One region of the Amycolatopsis sp. lyj-346 genome, then DNA from elsewhere that is predicted to be linked to it. Evidence: predicted binding sites of a transcription regulator. Region 1 holds the regulator's gene; the other holds the start of a gene.
What was found. Region 1 encodes HspR, which represses chaperone genes until heat shock. Its sites were predicted from a motif close to ANNTTGAGTNNNNNNNACTCAANNT; they were not measured.

Region 1 (9,768 bases):
CGACGAACCGGCGTTTCGCGAGCTCGGACGGCCGCGTCTCGCCGTTCTTCGCCAGGTCGGACAGCAGCATCGCGGCGGCCGGGTGCAGCCCGGGCTCGCTCTGCCAGGCTTGCATGACCCAAGCGTGCTGGAGCTGGGAAGCGGTCTTCAGCTCTCGCATGAGCTCGACCCGGACGTCGTCGTCGGTGTTGTCGAAGCCCATTCGGTACCTCCTTGGTTGCGCCATACAAGTATATTGCCGGACACTTGCCGTGGACAATCATCTCTCCGGTGAGGTCGCCCACGCCTGACCGGGGCGAATACACCCGGTCGGAGCAACAATGCGGGCAAAAGGGCGCCCGGCGGCTACCCTGCGGACGGACCGCGCGCGCGGTGCGGACGAGTGACGAGGTGGAGGCAGTGGCAATGGACCCAGGAGGCGGCCGTGGGCTGAACTGCCGTCACCGCACCCGGGCCGGCGGTGCATGATCGGGTGTCCCCGCTCAACCGTCCCGGACTCGTGACCGTTCCATGACAGCCGACTCGGTAAGCCCGCTCCCCAGGTCTTCGGCCCCGCGTGAAGCCCCCGCGGCCGTGATCGCGATGGTCCGGCTCATCCGGGACAGCTGGGCCAGGTCCGAGCCGTACATCGCCGACATCTCGCAGTTCTTCTACGGGATGCTGTTCACCCTGGCCCCGACCACGCGCGACTTCTTCCCGATCAACATGGAGATCCAGCGCGGCAGGCTGGTGCGGGCGCTGGTGCACATCGTGCAGATGGTCGACCGGCCGGACGACCTCGCGCCCTTCCTGCGCCAGCTGGGCCGCGACCACCGCAAGTTCGGCGTGGTGCCGCGGCACTACGAAGCGGTCGGGACGGCGCTGCTGGCGTCGCTCAAGAACCACCTCGGCCCGGCGTGGACGCCCGAGGTCGAACGGGCGTGGGCCGAGGCGTTCACCATCGCCGCGCGAGCCATGCAGGACGCGGCCGCGTCCGACACGAACCCGCCGTCGTGGCAGGCCACCGTGGTCGAGCACCGGCGGCTGACCTGGGACCTCGCCCTGGTGCGGCTGGTGCCGGACCAGCCGGTGCCGTACCACCCCGGCCAGTACGTCAGCGTCGAAGTGCCGCAGCGGCCACGGCTGTGGCGCTACCTCTCGCCGGCCAACGCGCCGCGCGAGGACGGCGGCATCGAGTTCCACGTCCGCGCGATCGACGGCGGCTGGGTCTCCCGCGCCATCGTCAGCCACACCCAGCCCGGGGACGTCTGGCGGCTCGGCCCGCCGCTGGGCCGGATGACGGTCGACCGGGAGGCGTCGCGGGCCGTGCTGATGGTCGCGGGCGGCACGGGCGTCGCGCCGCTGCGGGCGATCCTCGACCACCTCGCGCTGTGGGGCGAAAACCCGAAGACCCACCTGTTCTACGGCGGCCCGGCCCGCGAGGACCTCTACGACCTCGAAGAGCTGCGCGCGCTCGCCGCGACGAACCCGTGGCTGACCGTCACGCCGGTGGTGGAACGCGGCGGCGACGTCCCGGGGTTCGAACAGGGCACCCTGGCCGAGGCCGTGACGCGGTACGGCTCCTGGCCCGGCCACCACATCCTCGTGTCCGGCTCGCCGGCGATGATCCGCGCGACGGTGTCGCGCATGCTGGTCGCGGGCAGCGCGCTGGACCAGATCCAGTACGACCCGTTCACGATCGACTAGCCGCACCGGGCGGCTGCAATCCGCCGTCCGGTGATTGATTTCGTTACGCTTCGGAAATCGGCAACCAGTAACAGATGAATCCGACGCGTGATCATTTTCACGCAGCGACAGGCGGGGTTGACCGGGCGTACTTGAATTGCTCCGTTCGAGCGGAACGCGCGGAATCACGCGCATCTGCACGGGAATTCGCCTACAGTCGGGAACCCTCGGGGGCGGCACCGCCACAGCGACGCCGCATGCACGGCGCGAAATCCTTTGCACGACTGGAGATTACCGTTCCCGATGAGTGCTGAATCCGTGAAGATCTCCACCATGCCCGAGACGCTTCCCGTTTCGGCCGTGGAAGGTCGAGAGATGGCCCGGTTGATCCGTGAAAGTTTTGCGGAGGTCGAGCCGAAAGCTGATGCACTGGCGCAGTACTTCTACGGTGCGTTGTTCGTGGTCGCCCCCGATTGCCGGGATTTGTTCCCGGTGACCATGACGACGCAGCGGAGCAGGCTGCTGCGTGCCCTCGTGTACGTGGTGCAGATGGTCGACCGGCCCGACGAGCTGGTCACCTTCCTCGGGCAGCTGGGCCGCGACCACCGCAAGTTCGCCGTCGTCTCCCGCCACTACGACGCCGTGGGCGTCGCGCTGATCGCCGCGTTGAAACGGTTCCTCAAGGACAAGTGGACCGCCGAGGTCGCTTCGGCGTGGACTTCGGCCTACGGGCTGATCGCCAAGACGATGCGCGAGGCCGCCCAGTCGGAGACGGGACCGGCGGCGTGGGAGGCGACGGTGCTGGAGCACCGGAAGCTCGGCCGCGACGTCGCGCTGGTGAAGGTGCGCACCGAAGGCCTCCTGCCCTACCGCGCCGGCGGGTACGTCAGCGTCGAAGTGCCGCAGCGGCCGCGGTTCTGGCGGTACCTTTCGCCGGCGAACGCGCCCCGCGGCGACGGCCAGCTCACCTTCCACGTGCGCGCGGTGCCCGGCGGCTGGGTCAGCGGGAGCATCGTCAACCACACGAAACCGGGGGACGTCTGGCGCCTCGGGCCGTCGATGGGCGTGCTGAACGTCCGCCCGACCTCCACGAAGCGGCGCCTGCTGATGATCGGCGGCGGCACGGGGATCACGCCGTTGCTGGCGATCCTCGACGATCTGTCCCGCTGGAAGCGCAACCCGCCCGTGCACCTGTTCTTCGGCGGCCGGGTACCGGAAGACCTGTACGCACTGGAGCAGCTGCGACGGCTGGCCGCGACGTCGAAGTGGCTGACGGTCACCCCGGTGACGGAGGAGGGCGCACTGTCCGGCGGCGACCGCGGCACGCTCGCCCACGCCGTCACCCAGCGCGGCACGTGGCGCAACCACGACGTCCTCGTTTCCGGTTCGCCACCGATGATCCAGGCGACCGTCGCCAAGCTGCTGGCCAAGGGGATCGATCTGGAACGAATATCCTACGACCCCTTCACGCTGGACTGAGGTGTGCCGGGTGACCTCCTTTTTCTTCGGCGAACACCCGCACCAGCCGTTCCGACCTTCGCACTGGGCCGAGCGGAGCAGCGGAACCGGCGAACGGCGGTAGTTCGTTGACCGTTGTGCCCTAATCGCCTTATGGTCTAGACCACATCGTCCTCCGATGTGCTCGTTCGTCCTCCCCTTCGGAACAACGCCGTTCCCCTTCGAGGAGCCGGAATGACCTGGAAACGCAAGCTCTTCGCGGCCGCGGCCGGCGCCTTGTTCGCGCCGGTGCTGGTCGTCGTCCTCCCCGCCACGTCGGCGAACGCACACGGTTACGTGTCCGATCCGCCCAGCCGGCAGGCCAACTGCGCGGCCGGGAAGGTCTCCGGCTGCGGCAACATCGTCTACGAGCCGCAGAGCGTCGAAGGCCCGAAAGGCCTGCGCAGCTGCAACGGCGGGTTGTCGCAGTTCGCCCAGCTGACCGACGAGTCGAAGCCGTGGCCTGCCAAGTCGGTCGGCAGCACGGTGACGTTCAACTGGGTGTTCACCGCCCGGCACGCGACGTCGAACTACGAGTACTACGTCGGCAACACCCGCGTCGCGGTGTTCAGCGGCAACAACCAGCAGCCGCCGCCGACGTTGTCGCACACGGTGAACCTGGCCGGCTATTCGGGCCGGATCAAGGTACTGGCGATCTGGAACATCTCGGACACGGCCAACGCGTTCTACAGCTGCGTCGACCTGCAGGTCGGCGGGGGCGGCACCCCGCCGCCGACCACCACCCCACCGACCACGACCCCGCCGCCCACCACGACCCCGCCCCCGACGACCAAGCCGCCGACGGGTGGCACCTGGGCGACGGGCACGGCGTACAAGGCGGGCGACGTCGTGACGTACGGCGGCGCGAGCTACCGCTGCCTCCAGCCGCACACGGCGATCGCGGGCTGGGAGCCGCCGAACACGCCGGCCCTCTGGCAACGCCAGTGAGAGTGGTCCTGGCCGTCGTCGCGCTGCTGCTGGCCGGATGCGGCAGCGGCGCGACGCCGGCCGCGCCCGGGTACAACGCGGCCGACGTGATGTTCCTGCAGATGCTGATTCCCCAGAACCAGCAAGGGATCGAGATCGTCCGCCTGGCGGCGGCCCGCCCGCTCCCGGCGGAGCTGAAGGAGCTGGCGGCGGCGATCGAGGTGACGCAGCGGACCGAGATCGACGACATGCGGCGCTGGCTGCGCGAGTGGAACCAGCCCGACACGACGGACCTGAACCCCCAGGCCCACGCGGGCCACGGCGGGCTGAAGATGATGTCGCCGGACCTGGTGGGGGCGTTGAAGGCGGCCCCGGACGGCGAGTTCACCCGCCGCTTCCTGGACGTCCTGACAGGACAGCAGCAGGGCGCGATCGAGCTGGCCCAGGCGGAGAACGGGGCAGCCGGCGGCGTGAACCCGCAGGCGCGTGAGCTGGCTCGCCGGGTGATCGAGTCCCGGACGGCGGAGGTCAAGCAGCTGCTGAACACCAAGGCGTAACCCGCGGCGAAGGCCTCCCCGGTCGCCCGGGAAGGCCTTCGCCGCTTCGGTGGTCAGCGGCGCTTGGGGCGCCAGACCACCAATGCCGTCTGCTGGTTCATCGGCACCAGGTCCCGGCGGTAGGACGCGTGCGCCGCCGCCGTGGCCTGTTCCGCCGCGACGTACGCCGCGGCCAGTTCCTCGGTCAGCTCGGTGATCCGGGCCCGCAGCGCGTCGACCTGGTTCTCCAGTTCGATGATGCGCTTGATACCGGCCAGGTTGACGCCGTCCTCCTGCGACAGGCGCTGGACCTCGCGCAGCAGCGCGATGTCCCGCATCGAGTAGCGCCGCCCGCCGCCGGGGGTGCGGCCCGGTGACACCAGGCCCTGCCGGTCGTACGTGCGCAACGTCTGCGCGTGCATCCCGGCGAGCTGGGCCGCCACCGAGATGACGAACACCGGGGTTTCCTCGTCGCCTTCCTGCGGAATCCCGCCGAACATCACGCTCACCTACCTTGCAGCAGCTCGGTGATCTCGGGCCGGGGATCGTGCCCGGCCATCGCCTCGGCGTACGCCTGCAGTGCTTCGCGCGCCTTGTCGTCCAGTTTGGCGGGAATCGCCGCCTGGAGGGTGACGAGCAGGTCACCCTGCGAACCGTCGCGCTTGGCGATGCCCTTGCCGCGCACGCGCAGCACCCGTCCGCTCGCGGTGCCCGGCGGCACCTTGAGCGAGACTTTGGCTTCCAGCGTCGGCACCGTGATCGTGGTGCCGAGCGTCAGTTCCGTGAAGTCCACCGGCACGGTGATCGTCAGGTCGAGGGCCTTGCGCCCGAACAGCGGGTGCGGGGCCACGTGCACCCGGACGTACAGGTCTCCCGCCTGCGCCCCGCCCCGGCCCGGCTCGCCCTGCCCGGCCAGCCGGATGCGCTGGTCGTCGTCGACGCCCGGCGGGATCCGGACGGTCAGCGTGCGGGTCCGCGTGCTGATGCCCTCGCCGCCGCATTCGGGGCACGGGTCGTCGATGATCGTCCCGCGGCCGCGGCAGTCGCGGCACGGCTCGGAGAACGCGAACGCACCCTGGCTGCGGCTGACCAGCCCCGAACCGGAACAGGTCGAGCAGGTCCGCGGCGACGTGCCCGGCCGGGCACCGTTGCCGCTGCAGGTCGCGCAGGTCGCCGGGCTCGACAGCCGCAGCGGCAGGGTCGCGCCCTTGACCGCCTCGGTGAAGTCGATCCGGACGTCCGTCTCGACGTCGGCACCGCGCTGCGGCCGGTTCGCCGTCGCGCCCGCCGACGCCCGGCCGCGGCCGAAGATCCCGCCGAGGATGTCGCCGAGCCCGCCGAAGCCGCCCTGCTGACCCGCGCCGGCGCCGGCCTGGCCGAAGATGTCGCCCATGTCGAAGCTGCCGCCACCGCCGCCACCGGGGAAGTTGAAGCCACCCCCGCCGCCGAACAGCCGCCGCGCCTCGTCGTACTCCTTGCGCTTGCTCGCGTCGGAGAGCACGCCGTAGGCCTCGGAGACCGCCTTGAACTTCTGCTCCGCCTGCGCGTTGCCGGCGTTCGCGTCCGGGTGGTTCTCCTTGGCCAGCTTCCGGTAGGCCTTCTTGATCTCGTCCGCGGTGGCGTCGGAGGAGACGCCCAGTTCACGGTAGAAATCCTTACCGATCCACTCCCGTGCACTCATCGGGCGTCTCCTCCTCCCACTTGAACCGGATAGTGCTTACTGCTGCTGCTCATCGACTCCGCCGTCGAGTGGCAGCTCGCCACCGACGGACGGGTCCCCCGGGGCCGCACCGGGCTCGTGGTCGGTCACGCCGACCAGCGCCGCCCGCAGTACGCGGTCCCCGAAGCGGTACCCGCGGCGCATGACCACGGTGACCGTCGGGCCCGCCACGTCCGGCGAGGTGTTGTGCTGCACGGCCTCGTGCACGCTCGGGTCGAAGGGCTCGCCCTCGGCGCCGAACGACTCGAGGCCCGCGCGCTGCAGGCCGCTGATCAGCTTGTCGCCGACCGCCTTGAACGCGCCGGTGAGGTCACCGTGCTGCTCGGCCCGCTCGAGGTCGTCGAGCAGCGGCAGCAGGTCGTTCACCACGGTCGCCTTCGCGCCGATCACGACCGCCTCGCGGTCGCGCTCGACCCGCTTGCGGTAGTTGGCGTACTCGGCCTGCAGGCGCTGGAGGTCGGCGGTGCGCTCGGCCAGCTCCTTCTCCACGTCGGAGACGACCGACACCGAGTCGTCCACGATGGTCTCGCCGAGCGAGGGGCCCGCGTGCTCCACGGGCGCCTCCTCCGGCTCCGGCGCGGCGTGGGCCGGACCGGGCGGGCGGACCTGCCCGGTCTGGGGGTCCACCCGGCGCCGGTCCCGCACGACCACCGGCTCCTCGGGGCCTCGGCCCTGGTTCTCGGATTCGTCGTAGCTGTGGGTCACTTCTTCTCGTCCTCTTCGACGATCTCGGCGTCCACCACGTCATCGGCCTTGGCCTGGCCGCCGGCCGCACCGGCGTCCCCGGCCGCACCCGCACCGGCACCGGCGCCACCGGCCGCACCGGCCGCCGCGTCGGCGTTCGCGTTGGCGTACAGGGCGGTGCCCAGCTCCTGCGAAGCGGTGTTCAGCTTCTCGATCGCTTCGCGGATCTTGTTCGAGTCCGTGCCCTTCAGCGACTCGTTGGCCTCGTCGATCGCGGACTTGACCTTGCCCTTGAGCTCCTCGGGCAGCTTGTCGTCGTTGTCCTTGACGAACTTCTCGGTCTGGTAGACCAGCGTCTCCGCCTGGTTGCGGGTCTCCGCTTCCTCGCGGCGCTTCTTGTCTTCCTCGGCGTGGGCCTCGGCGTCCTTGACCATGCGCTCGATGTCGTCCTTCGGCAGCGCGGAGCCACCGGTGATCGTCATCGACTGTTCCTTGTTCGTGCCCAGGTCCTTCGCGGTCACGTGCACGATGCCGTTGGCGTCGATGTCGAAGGTGACCTCGATCTGCGGCACGCCACGCGGGGCGGGCGGGAGACCGGTCAGCTCGAACATGCCGAGCTTCTTGTTGTGCGCGGCGATCTCGCGCTCACCCTGGAACACCTGGATCTGCACCGACGGCTGGTTGTCGTCCGCGGTGGAGAAGATCTCCGAGCGCTTGGTCGGGATCGTGGTGTTGCGCTCGATGAGCTTGGTGAAGACGCCACCCTTGGTCTCGATGCCGAGCGACAGCGGCGTGACGTCCAGCAGCAGGACGTCCTTGACTTCGCCCTTCAGCACACCGGCTTGCAGCGCCGCGCCGACCGCGACGACCTCGTCCGGGTTCACGCCCTTGTTCGGCTCGCGGCCGCCGGTCAGCTCCTTGACCAGGTCCGACACGGCCGGCATGCGGGTGGAACCACCGACGAGCACGACGTGGTCGATGTCGCCGACGGCGATGCCCGCGTCCCGGATGACGTTGTTGAACGGGTTGCGGGTGCGCTCGAGCAGGTCCGCGGTGATCTTCTGGAACTCGGCGCGCGAGAGCTGCTCGTCGAGGAACAGCGGGTTCTTGTCCGCGTCCACGGTGATGTACGGCAGGTTGATGCCGGCGGAGTTCGAGCTGGACAGCTCGATCTTCGCCTTCTCCGCCGCCTCGCGGATGCGCTGCAGCGCCATCTTGTCCTTGGTCAGGTCGATGCCGTTCGTGGCCTTGAACTTGTCGACCAGCCACTTGACGATGCGCTCGTCCCAGTCGTCACCACCGAGGTGGTTGTCACCGGAGGTGGCGCGGACCTCGACGACGCCCTCGCCGATCTCCAGCAGCGAGACGTCGAAGGTGCCACCACCGAGGTCGAAGACCAGGATGGTCTGCTCCTTCTCGCCCTTGTCCAGGCCGTACGCCAGCGCGGCGGCGGTCGGCTCGTTGACGATGCGGAGCACGTTCAGGCCGGCGATCTGCCCGGCTTCCTTGGTGGCCTGCCGCTGGGCGTCCTCGAAGTACGCCGGCACGGTGATGACCGCGTCGGTGATCGTCTCGCCCAGGTACGCCTCGGCGTCGCGCTTCAGCTTCATCAGCACGCGCGCGCTGATTTCCTGGGAGGTGTAGTTCTTCCCGTCGATCTCGGTCTTCCAGTCGGTGCCGATGTGCCGCTTCACGGACCGGATCGTCCGGTCGACGTTCGTGACGGCCTGGTTCTTCGCCGGCTGGCCGGTCAGCACTTCACCGTTCTTGGCGAAGGCGACGATCGAAGGGGTGGTCCGGGAGCCTTCCGAGTTGGCGATGACCGTCGGCTCGCCGCCCTCAAGGACGGCGACGACCGAGTTGGTCGTGCCGAGGTCGATGCCGACCGCTCGCGCCATGGTGGTTCCTCCTGTGTACGGCTGCTATGTTCGTGACCTGCACGTTCGCCCTCGCCTTGAGCGAGGTCCTGGCAAGTTCTATCGGGCCTTCGCGCACCCCGTCAAGCCGGACTTGAGTCGACTGCGCTCAACCTCTGTACCCAGCCTAACGAGGCGATCCGGGTTCTTGTTCCCGGGTCCGGTAGCCGAGCGCCCCCAATGTGCTGTGACGCCGCTCACCGGCCGGTTCGGCTCACCGGCAGACCGCTCCGCGGCCGGGGACGACCCCGTTCACCAGGTACGCCACCTCGGCCGCCCGGGTGCAGGGGGAGTTGAACAGGCCCGTGTGGCCGTCGTCGGTGCGGGTGAGCAGGGCCGCGCCGTCGATGCTCGCCGCCAGTCCGCGGGCCCAGACCAGCGGGGTCGCCGGGTCGTGTGCGCCGCCGACCACCAGGATCGGCGGGGCGCCGTGGACCGGATGCGGCTGAGGTGGGTTCTTCGCCGGGACCGGCCAGCCCGTGCACCCGGCGGCGAAGTCCCAGTACTCCGAGTACCGCCAGCTGTGCGGCGCCGCCGCGCGGAGCAGGCGGGCCATCCAGGCCAGGTCCGCCGGCCTGGTGAACGGCGACGGGAAGTCGTGGCAGCCGATCGCCCGGTAGGCCCCGTAGATCGGGGACAGGAACTGGTTCCGCTCGGTCAGCCCCTTCGCGTCCGGGAACTCGCCCCCGGCCGCGGCCAGGTCCTTGCCCAGCGCCGGCCAGTCGTCCCGGAGGTAGAGGTGGCCGTAGACGCCCGCCGAGACTTCGTCGGCCGTCGCGGACCGGCCCAGTTCGCTCGACCAGATGCCCCCGCGCGCGGCCCT
Region 2 (9,768 bases), on a different contig from region 1:
CGCCCGGTGGGCTGCCAGCAGCTTCTGCTTCACGCCGCCGATCGGGAGGACGCGGCCGGTCAGGGACACCTCGCCCGTCATCGCCACGTCCGCGCGGACCACGCGGCCGGACAGCAGGGACGCCAGCGCCGTCGTCATCGTGATGCCCGCCGACGGGCCGTCCTTCGGGACCGCGCCCGCCGGGACGTGGACGTGGATGCCGCGCTCGCGGAGGTCGCCCACCGGGAGCTCCAGCTCCGCGCCGTGCGAGCGCAGGTAGGACAGCGCGATCTGCACCGACTCCTTCATCACGTCGCCGAGCTGGCCGGTCAGCTGCAGGCCGGATGCGCCGGACTCCTTGTCCGCCAGCGACGCCTCGACGTAGAGGACGTCACCGCCCGCACCCGTCACCGCCAGGCCCGTCGCCACGCCCGGGGTCGCCGTGCGCTGGGTCGACGCCGGGAGTGACGACTCCGGCAGGTGCCGCGGGCGGCCGAGGTACGTCTCCAGAGAAGAGGCGTCCACGGTCAGCGGCAAGGAAACCTCGTCCAGGGCCACCTTGGTCGCGATCTTCCGCAGCACCTTGGCGATGGTCCGGTTCGCGTCGCGCACGCCCGCCTCGCGGGTGTACTCGGCGGCGATCCGGCTGAACGCCGCGTCCGTCAGGACGACGTCCGCGGCACCCAGCCCGGCGCGCTCCAGCTCGCGGGGGAGCAGGTGGTCGCGGGCGATGGTGACCTTCTCGTGCTCGGTGTAGCCGTCCAGCGTGACGAGCTCCATGCGGTCCAGCAGCGGGCCGGGGATCGTCTCCAGCGCGTTGGCCGTGGCCAGGAACACGACGTCGGACAGGTCCAGCTCGACCTCGAGGTAGTGGTCGCGGAACGTGTGGTTCTGCTCCGGGTCCAGCACTTCGAGCAGCGCCGCGGTCGGGTCGCCGCGGTAGTCGGCGCCCACCTTGTCGATTTCGTCGAGCAGCACGACCGGGTTCATCGAGCCGGCTTCCTTGACGGCGCGGACGATCCGGCCCGGCAGCGCGCCGACGTAGGTGCGGCGGTGGCCGCGGATCTCCGCCTCGTCGCGGATGCCGCCCAGCGCCACGCGGACGAACTTACGGCCCATGGCCTTCGCGACGGACTCGCCCAGCGACGTCTTGCCGACCCCGGGAGGGCCCGCGAGGGCGAGCACGGCTCCGGACCGACGTCCGCCGACCGGGCCGAAGCCCGATTCCGCACGACGCTTGCGCACGGCCAGGTACTCGATGATGCGTTCCTTCACGTCGTCGAGGCCGGCGTGGTCGGCGTCCAGAACGGCCCGCGCGGCGGCGATGTCGTAGACGTCCTCGGTGCGCTCGTTCCAGGGCAGCTCCAGGACGGTGTCCAGCCAGGTGCGGATCCAGCCGCCTTCGGGGGACTGCTCGGACGTGCGGTCCAGTTTGTCCACTTCGGCCAGTGCGGCCTTCTTGACGGTGCCGGGCAGTTCGGCGGCCTCGACGCGGGCGCGGTAGTCGTCGTCCTGCGCCGTGCCGTCGAGCTCGCCGAGCTCCTTGCGGATGGCTTCGAGCTGGCGGCGCAGCAGGAACTCCTTCTGCTGCTTCTCCATGCCCTCGGCGACGTCCTTGCGGATCGTGTCGGTCACCTCGAGCTCGGCCAGGTGCTCCTTGCTCCACTCCAGGGCCTTCTCCAGGCGTGCGGAGACGTCCAGGGCGCCGAGCAGCTCGAGCTTCTGCTCGGTCGACAGGTACGGCGCGTTCCCGGACAGGTCGGCGACCGCGGAGGCGTCCTCGACCTGCTGGACGGCGTCGATCAGCTGCCAGCCGCCGCGCTGCTGGAGTATCGAGATGACGACGGCCTTGTACTCGGCCGCGAGCTTGGCGGTCTGGTCGTCCGTGGTCTCGGGGGCGTCCTCGGCGTGCACCCAGCGGGCGGCGCCGGGGCCGTCGGCGATCCGGCCGACGACCGCGCGGGCCGTGCCGCGCAGCAGGACGGCGGCCTTGCCACCGGGCACGCGGCCGATGCGCTCGACGGTGGCGACGGTGCCGAAGCCGGCGTACTCGCCGTGGGCGCGCGGGACGATGAGGACTTCGGCCTTGGTGGCCGCGGACGAGCGGATGCCGGGGAAGGACGCCTGGGCCGGCGCCTTGGCCTGTGCGGACTCCACCGCGGCCCGCGTCTCGGTGTCGGTCAGGTCGAGCGGGACGACCATGCCCGGCAGCACGACGTCGTCATCGAGCGGGAGCACGGGCAGGAGGCGGGTGTCGGACATGTGCACTCCTCGTGTAGTTGAGTCTGCCTAGCTCAACTCTCCGATGGGTGCGTTTGTTTCCGATGGTGCGTTCGCCCACAGCGATCGGGGAAACCGCAGGTCAGGCCCCTGGCTTCACCCCGACTGCGCACCACGCGAACGGGCGGGCCTCCGCCTCCAGGGCGTTGATCTTGCGATCGGGCCGCCAGTCCGGCAGGTGCACGATGCCCGGCTCGAGCAGCGGCCAGTCGCCGAAGAGCGGCTCGATCTCTTCGCGGTTGCGCAACCAGACCGGGTTGCTCGTCTTCCGGTACTGCTCGACGAACCAGCGCAGCCCGTCGAGCATTTCGCCGGTCCCGTCGCCTTCGCTCATCTGCGAAATCGCCAGCCAGCTGCCCGGCGCGAGCGCGTCGCGGTACGTCGCCAGCAGGCCTTCCGGGTCGTCGTCGGGCCCGACGAAGTGCAGGACCGCCGCCATGATCAGGCAGACCGGCTGGGAGAAGTCGATGAGGCGCTGCGTTTCCGAGGCACGCAGCACGGACTTCGCGTCCCGCATGTCGGCCTGGACGATGCCGGCCCAGTCGGTCGCCACGCCCTCTTCGAGGATGAGCGTCGCGTGGGCGACGGCGACCGGCTCGTAGTCGACGTAGACGACCTTCGCGTCGTGGTCGTCGGACAGTTCCGCCTCGACGACCTCGTGCACGTTGCCCGCCGTCGGCACCCCCGAGCCGAGGTCGATGAACTGCCGGACCCCGGCCCGCAGCGCCGCCCGGACCGCGCGGTTCATGAACTCGCGGTTCTGCTTCGAGCCCGGGCGCACCAGCGGCCACTGCTGCTCCATGCGCCTGCCGAACTCGCGGTCCACGGCCCAGTTCTGGGTACCGCCCAGGTACCAGTCGTAGATCCGGGCCGCGGACGGCTTCTCGGTGTCGACGCCCTCGGGCGCTCTCGGCGCGGAATCCCGCTGGTCGGTCACTTCAGGCTCCCCTCGCTGGTGGCGGAGTTCAGCCTATAAGTCCTGCGCACCGGCGGTAATCCACCAGACAGTTCACCTAACGGCCGGTCGACGCTGCCAGTACGTCCACAGCGGGCGGTACCCCTGCGCGTACCAGAACGGCGTCGACAGCGGGTTCGCCGCCGCGTGGTGCAGCAGGACGGCGTCGGCGCCTTCCTCGTCGAGGACGTGGTGGGCGTGCGTGGCCAGGGCGGTGCCGACGCCGGACGACCGCGCGGCCTCCGCCACGGCCAGCGACGACAGGTAGCCCACGCGGGAAGCGGCGACGCGGCTGCTGATCCAGCCGGTCTCGCCAGGGTGCTGGACGCTCACCATGCCGAGCGGACGGCCGTACAGCTCGGCGATCCACAACGGCGGCTCCGGCCGCTTCAGCTGCTCGGCGAGGTCCTTGGCGAGGATCTCCTCGACGCCGGTGCGCCAGTTCACCGTGCCGTACTGGGCGTCGTAGGAGTGCAGTTCCATGCCGAGCGCCACCGCCGTCTCGAGGTCGCCGGGCTCGGCACGGCGGATCTTGACCCCCGGCGTTCCCAGCGGGGTCGCCGGGATCAGCCGCTGCGCGGGACGGACCGCGATCACCCGCAGCGGCGCGAAGCCGTGGTGCAGCATTTCGCGCGCACCGGCGGCGTCGCGGCTCGCGCGCGGCACGATCGCCGCCGTCTCCGTGTCGCCGCGCTCGGCGACCGCGCGCAGATGTTCATCCCATCGGGTGAGGAGGGCGTCCAGCACGGCCGCCGGCTCCGGGCCGGCCAGCTGGACGTCGAGCCGGTGTTCGGTCAGCGCGCGCCACGGCGCGTTGGGGGCGTCGCGGTCGACCTGGACGCGGGAAGCCAGCCCGGACGCCGCGGAGCTGCCCGTCGCGACCTCCAGGACCACCGCGTTTTCCGCCGCTTCGAAGGGGGCCGAGCCGGGGAGGAGGGAATCCACCGCCGCGAGCCGCGCCGCGTGCTCGGTGGCAATCACATCGCTGTGCATGGGGCCCATTGAAGCGCTACCCGGGCCGGCGTGCGTAGAGAACTGCCCCGGTTTCGACATCCGCCGTTTCACCCCTTGGTCCACGCAGGTCAGCGCGTTCGAGGCATTGTTAACCCTGGGGTGATCTCCTACTGTCTCGAAAGGGACGCGGGTACGCCCTACGGGGTACGGTATGGCCCTTGTCCACACCCGAAGTCACGGATCAGCACCGGTGGACAAGCCTGGAGGGAAGGTCGGATGCCGGACACCAACGCCCACGGTGACGCCGTCGCGCAGGCGCAGCCCGGGCCGGGAGCCGCTTCCGGGACACCACCCGTCTCCGCCGAAGCCCGCACCGACGAACGCCGCTTCCGCGTCTACACCTTCGCCGTCCTGAGCCTCGGGCTCGCCGCCGCGTTCGCGGTCGGCTCGTGGCTGCCGTTCCACTGGGACGACCGGCTGCTGTGGATCGGGCCCGTGCTCGCGGTCGCCTTCCTGCTCGCCGAACAGCTCGGCATCAACGTCGACGTCCGCAGCGGCATCTCGTGGACGATCTCCTTCACCGAGATCCCGCTCGTCATCGGGTTCTTCATCGCGCCGTTCGAGGTCGTGCTGGCCGCGCACCTGATCGCCGGCATCGGCACGCTGCTCGCGCGCAAGGTCGCCGGCCGCGTGCTCTACAACGCGGGCGCGTTCCTGCTCGAGATCACCGGCGCCTTCGCGGTCGCCGGGCTGGTGAAGCACGCCGTCGGGACCGGCGACGGGATCCCGTGGGTCGCGGCGCTGGCCGGCACGCTGACCGCGCCGCTCGTGAGCACCCTGCTCGCACTGGCCGCGGTCCGCGTGCTGCGGCGCCGCATGCGGGTCAGCACCGCCGTCCGGCTCACCGGGCGGATCCTGGTCGTCGGCTTCGTCAACGCGTCCGTCGGCCTCTCCGGCTACCTCGTCATCTCCAGCACGCCGCAGGCGTGGCCGCTGGTGCTCGCCGTCTTCCTCGGCCTCACCGCGCTGTACTGGGCGTACTCCGACCTGCTGCGCGAGCAGCGGGACATGGAGGCGCTCTCGGACGTCAGCCTGATGGTGGCCCGCTCGGGCCAGCAGGCCGCGGCGCGCCCGGCCAGCCGCGCCGACGAGCTCGTCGGCGGCGTCGACGTCCGCGAGTGGGCGACGATCGCCGAGCGCATCAAGGACCAGCTCGCCGCCGGCCGCGTCGTGCTGAGACTCCGGCTCGAACCGAAGGACACCATGCGGGTCGTGGTCGCGGGCGACGACCTGCCGGCCGCCGACCCCGCCGCCGACGACCCGCTGCTGCGGCTGCCCGGCGCGCACGTCCGCCACTTCCGGATCACCGAGGCCAACCCCGACGTCCGCGCGGCACTGCTGGACCGCGGCGCGCAGGAGGCGCTCGTCGTCCCGCTGCGCAGCGCGAACCGGCTGCTCGGCGTCGTCGAGGCGCACGACCGGCTGTCCCGCTGGCGCGGCTTCGGCAAGTACGACGTCCAGCTGCTCGGCACGATGGCCAGCCACCTCGCGACGTCGCTGGACAACCGGCGCCTGCTGGCGACGCTGCGCCACGACGCCTACCACGACCCGCTCACCGGGCACCTCAACCGGCCGGGCTTCCGGCAGGTGGCGAAGGAACCGCTGCGGGACTTCGCCAACGCCGTCGTGCTGCGGATCGACCTCGACGTCTTCTCGACGGTCAGCGACGCGCTCGGCTACGCCTGGGCCGACCGGATGGTCGTCGCCGCCGGCCGTCGCATCCGCGACGCGCTCGGCCCCGACGTCCCGCTCGCCCGGCTCGAAGGCGCGTCCTTCGCGGCGCTGCTCGTCGGCTGCCCGCCGGAGGACGCCCACCACGCGGCGGAACGGCTGCGCGAAGAGCTGTCGGCGCCCTACCCGGTCGACCGGCTCTCGGTCGAGGCGAACGCGATGATCGGCTACGCGACGACCTCCGCGGAGGAACCCGGCGACGTCGTCGACATCGAAGGCCTGCTGCAGCGCGCCGACGTCGCCGTCCGCGCGACGAAGGGCGGCGAAGAGGTCCGCGGCTACGTGCCGAGCATGGGCCAGATCTTCCTGCGCCGCTTCCAGATGGTGACGCAGTTCCGGCAGTCCCTCGAAGACGGCCAGGTCAGCGTGCACTACCAGCCGAAGATCACCCTGCCGAACCGGCAGGTCCAAGGCGTCGAGGCACTGGTCCGCTGGGTGCACCCGGAGTTCGGCAGGCTCGGCCCGGACGAGTTCGTCCCGGCCATCGAGGCGGCCGGCCTGATCGGCGTGCTGACGTCGTTCGTGCTCGGCGAGGCGCTCAAGCGGTGCCGCAAGTGGCTCGACGAGGGCCTGCGGATCTCGGTGGCGGTCAACCTGTCGGTGCGCAACCTGGCCGACGAGGACTTCCCGGCCAAGGTCGCCCGCGAGCTGGAGCACTTCGGCATCCCGCCGGAGCTGCTGACGTTCGAGCTGACCGAGTCCGGCGTGATGTCCGACCCGCAGAAGGCGCTGCCGATCCTGCGCGAGCTGCACTCGCTGGGCATCACCCTCGCCGTCGACGACTTCGGGACGGGTTATTCGTCGCTGGCGTACCTGCGGCAGCTGCCGGTCGACCAGGTCAAGATCGACAAGAGCTTCGTCCTCGGCATGGGCACCGACCTCGGCGACCTCGCGGTGGTCCGGTCGATCGTCGAGCTGGGGCACTCGCTCGGGCTGACGGTGGTGGCCGAGGGCGTCGAGGAAGACGTGGCCCGCGACCAGCTCGAGGCGATGGGGTGTGACGTCGCCCAGGGCTACCTGATCTCGCGGCCGCTGCCGGAGGACCGCCTGGAGGCGTGGCTGCAGGCCCGGACCGCGCGCTCGCCCGGACGCCACTCCGAGACCGTGTTGACCCTGCTGACCTGAGGTTTTGTGCTAAGGGGACCCCGGTTGCACGGCCGGGTGACGGGGGTTGGTAATCTTTCCAAGTCCTCGCGAGAGGCCAGGCCCCTTTAGCTCAGTCGGCAGAGCGTCTCCATGGTAAGGAGAAGGTCTACGGTTCGATTCCGTAAAGGGGCTCCGCGAGTGGGCGAGCTATGCTTGCAGAAAGCGCAAGCATAGCTCGCTTCGCGGTGTCCATCTGGGGGCCGAGCCCCCAGACCCCCGCCAAGGGGCTTCGCCCCCTGGACCCCCGGGGTGGGCATGCTAGGCATGTTAGGGCGGTGTAGCTCAGTTGGCAGAGCAAGCGGCTCATAATCGCTGTGTCGCCGGTTCAAGTCCGGCCACCGCTACGCGGTAACGACGGGGCTGGCCCCCGGGACCTGAGAGAGAAGGAAACGCTGTGGCTGCCACCGACGTGCGACCCAAGATCACGCTGGCGTGCGAAGAGTGCAAGCACCGCAACTACATCACCAAGAAGAACCGGCGCAACAACCCGGATCGCCTGGAGATGAAGAAGTTCTGCCCGAACTGCGGTACGCACCGGACGCACAAGGAAACCCGCTGACGTAGCGCGTTCACCAGCTTCAAGAAGCCGCCCTGGATCACCAGGGCGGCTTCTTGCTGTTGGTAGCCTCGTCGCCGTGCCCTTGGACCAGTCGTTCGCCGGGCGGAGTTATCCGCCGCAGACCAGTTACGAAGTGAGCCGGGAGAAGATCCGGGAGTTCGCCGACGCGATCGGCGACGCCAACCCGGTCTACCGCGACCCGGAGGCGGCCCGCGAAGCCGGTCACCCCGACGTGATCGCCCCGCCGACCTTCCTCACGATCATCAACCTCGCCTCGATCAACGCGATCGTCGCCGACCCCGAGCTCGGCCTCGACTACTCGCGGATGGTGCACGGCGACCAGGGCTTCACCTACACGCGCCCGGTGTTCGCCGGCGACGTGCTCGAGGTGACCACCCACATCGACGGCATCATGAACCGCGCCGGGAACGACTTCATCACCCTGCGCGCCGACATCACCGACGCCGCCGGCCAGAAGGTCTGCACCACCCGCGCGCAGCTGGTGGTCCGAGGGGAGAACGCGTGAACACAGCTTACGGGGGTCCGGGTGGCGGAGCCCCCGGCCGGGGCGAAGCCCCGCATGTCACAGCCGCTTACGGGGGTCCGGGTGGCGGAGCCCCCGGCCGGGGCGAAGCCCCGCATGTCACAGCCGCTTACGGGGGTCCGGGTGGCGGAGCCCCCGGCCGGGGCGAAGCCCCGCATGTCACAGCCGGCGACGAGCTGCCCGCCCTCGAAGTCCGGATCACCCGCGAGCAGCTGGTCCGCTACGCCGGGGCGGCACTGGACTTCAACCCGATCCACTGGAACGAGGCGTTCGCGAAGGACGTCGGCCTGCCGGACGTCATCGCGCACGGGATGCTGACCATGGCGGTCGCCGGGCGCGTGGTCACCGACTGGCTCGGCGACCCGGCCCGGCTGGTCGACTTCAGCGCCCGCTTCACCCGGCCGGTCGTGGTGCCGAACACGGCCGAGGGCGCGCTGGTGGAGATCACCGGCAAGGTCGCCGACGTCAAGGACGACGGCATCGCGCGGATCGACCTCGTGGTGAAGTTCGACGGGAAGACGGTGCTCGGGAAGCCCCAGGCCCTGGTCCGCTTCTGAGGCGGCGGCTGTCCCCGCTACGGCAGCTTCAGGACGGCCAGCACCGCGTCGGCCATGCCCTGCTCTCCCCGGGCGTTCGGGTGGAGAGGGGCGGCCGGCGCGGCCGGCAGCAGGCCCTCCACCCAGCGCTCGTCCGGCGCCGAGCACACGTCGTGCCCCTTCCCGGGTGTGGCCGTGTCCGCGTACCCCGCCCGGTGCGCGTCCGCCTGGTCCTCCAGCATCTTGTTCAGCTTGCCCAGCGCGCCGCGGAAGTACTCGATGTCCCCCGCGCCGAACGGCAGGGACGGCCAGCAGCCGGCGCCGTCGGGCAGGACGGCCGGGTAGCCGACCACCACCACCTTGGCCTTCGGGGCCTGCTTGTGGATCCGGTCGAGGATCGCGGCGATCTTCGGGGCCGTCGCGTCGATGCGCTCGGCCAGCTGGTCGCGGCCGCCTGCCGTCAGCCGGTCCCGGCACGGCGAGGCGTCCTGACGCGTCGTCGCGCAGCCCGACGCGTACGAGAAGAAGCCGACGTCGTTGCCGCCGATGCCCACGGTCACCAGCGTCGTTGCCGCCGTCACCGCGTCCAGCTGCGGGGGATTCGTCCCGTTCCCCGTCTTCTGCGCCCCGGTCAGGTGCGCCGTCGTCGCGCCACTGCAGCTGACGTCGGCGAACTGGGCCGGCTTCAGCTTCGCCGACACCAGGTGCGGGTAGTTGTCGTCCGAGCGGTCGCAGCCGGCCGGGGTCCCCGCCTGCCGTCCGGTCCGCGGCGACGAGGTGTACGAGTCACCGAGTGCGACGTAGCGGCCCGAGCCGCCCCCGGTGTCGACGCCCTCCGGTGGCGCCGACGACGAGCCGTGCTGCCACTTGTAGTACCCGAAGGCCAGCAGCCCGACCACGAGCACGACCACCAGGCACCCGCCGCCACCGCTCTTCTTCGCCACTTGTTCGTTTCTACCGAAGCCGCCGCGCCACCGACCTAGTCAATCCGGGTGATGCGGTACGCCGGACGGGGTCAGTTCGC

Region 2: a site for HspR is predicted at 2,256-2,280, ahead of lon (endopeptidase La). Genes of this name have one in related genera too.

The regions. Positions count from the first base shown of each region.
Region 1 is NZ_JAJPWT010000001.1:775,981-785,748, forward strand. Features, by position in the region: gene ACLJQE_RS03855 (MarR family winged helix-turn-helix transcriptional regulator) at 1-202, opposite strand, end outside; gene ACLJQE_RS03860 (globin domain-containing protein) at 511-1,686, shown strand; gene ACLJQE_RS03865 (globin domain-containing protein) at 2,041-3,144, shown strand; gene ACLJQE_RS03870 (lytic polysaccharide monooxygenase) at 3,358-4,110, shown strand; gene ACLJQE_RS03875 (DUF305 domain-containing protein) at 4,107-4,646, shown strand; gene ACLJQE_RS03880 (heat shock protein transcriptional repressor HspR) at 4,700-5,125, opposite strand; gene dnaJ (molecular chaperone DnaJ) at 5,131-6,306, opposite strand; gene grpE (nucleotide exchange factor GrpE) at 6,343-7,050, opposite strand; gene dnaK (molecular chaperone DnaK) at 7,047-8,927, opposite strand; gene ACLJQE_RS03900 (alpha/beta hydrolase) at 9,160-9,768, opposite strand, start outside.
Region 2 is NZ_JAJPWT010000003.1:632,811-642,578, reverse strand. Features, by position in the region: gene lon (endopeptidase La) at 1-2,241, opposite strand, end outside; gene ACLJQE_RS14565 (SAM-dependent methyltransferase) at 2,342-3,196, opposite strand; gene ACLJQE_RS14560 (GNAT family N-acetyltransferase) at 3,269-4,216, opposite strand; gene ACLJQE_RS14555 (putative bifunctional diguanylate cyclase/phosphodiesterase) at 4,445-7,084, shown strand; tRNA gene ACLJQE_RS14550 (tRNA-Thr) at 7,165-7,237, shown strand; tRNA gene ACLJQE_RS14545 (tRNA-Met) at 7,377-7,449, shown strand; gene rpmG (50S ribosomal protein L33) at 7,500-7,664, shown strand; gene ACLJQE_RS14535 (MaoC family dehydratase N-terminal domain-containing protein) at 7,741-8,190, shown strand; gene ACLJQE_RS14530 (MaoC family dehydratase) at 8,385-8,765, shown strand; gene ACLJQE_RS14525 (SGNH/GDSL hydrolase family protein) at 8,783-9,688, opposite strand; gene ACLJQE_RS14520 (TIGR03619 family F420-dependent LLM class oxidoreductase) at 9,760-9,768, opposite strand, start outside.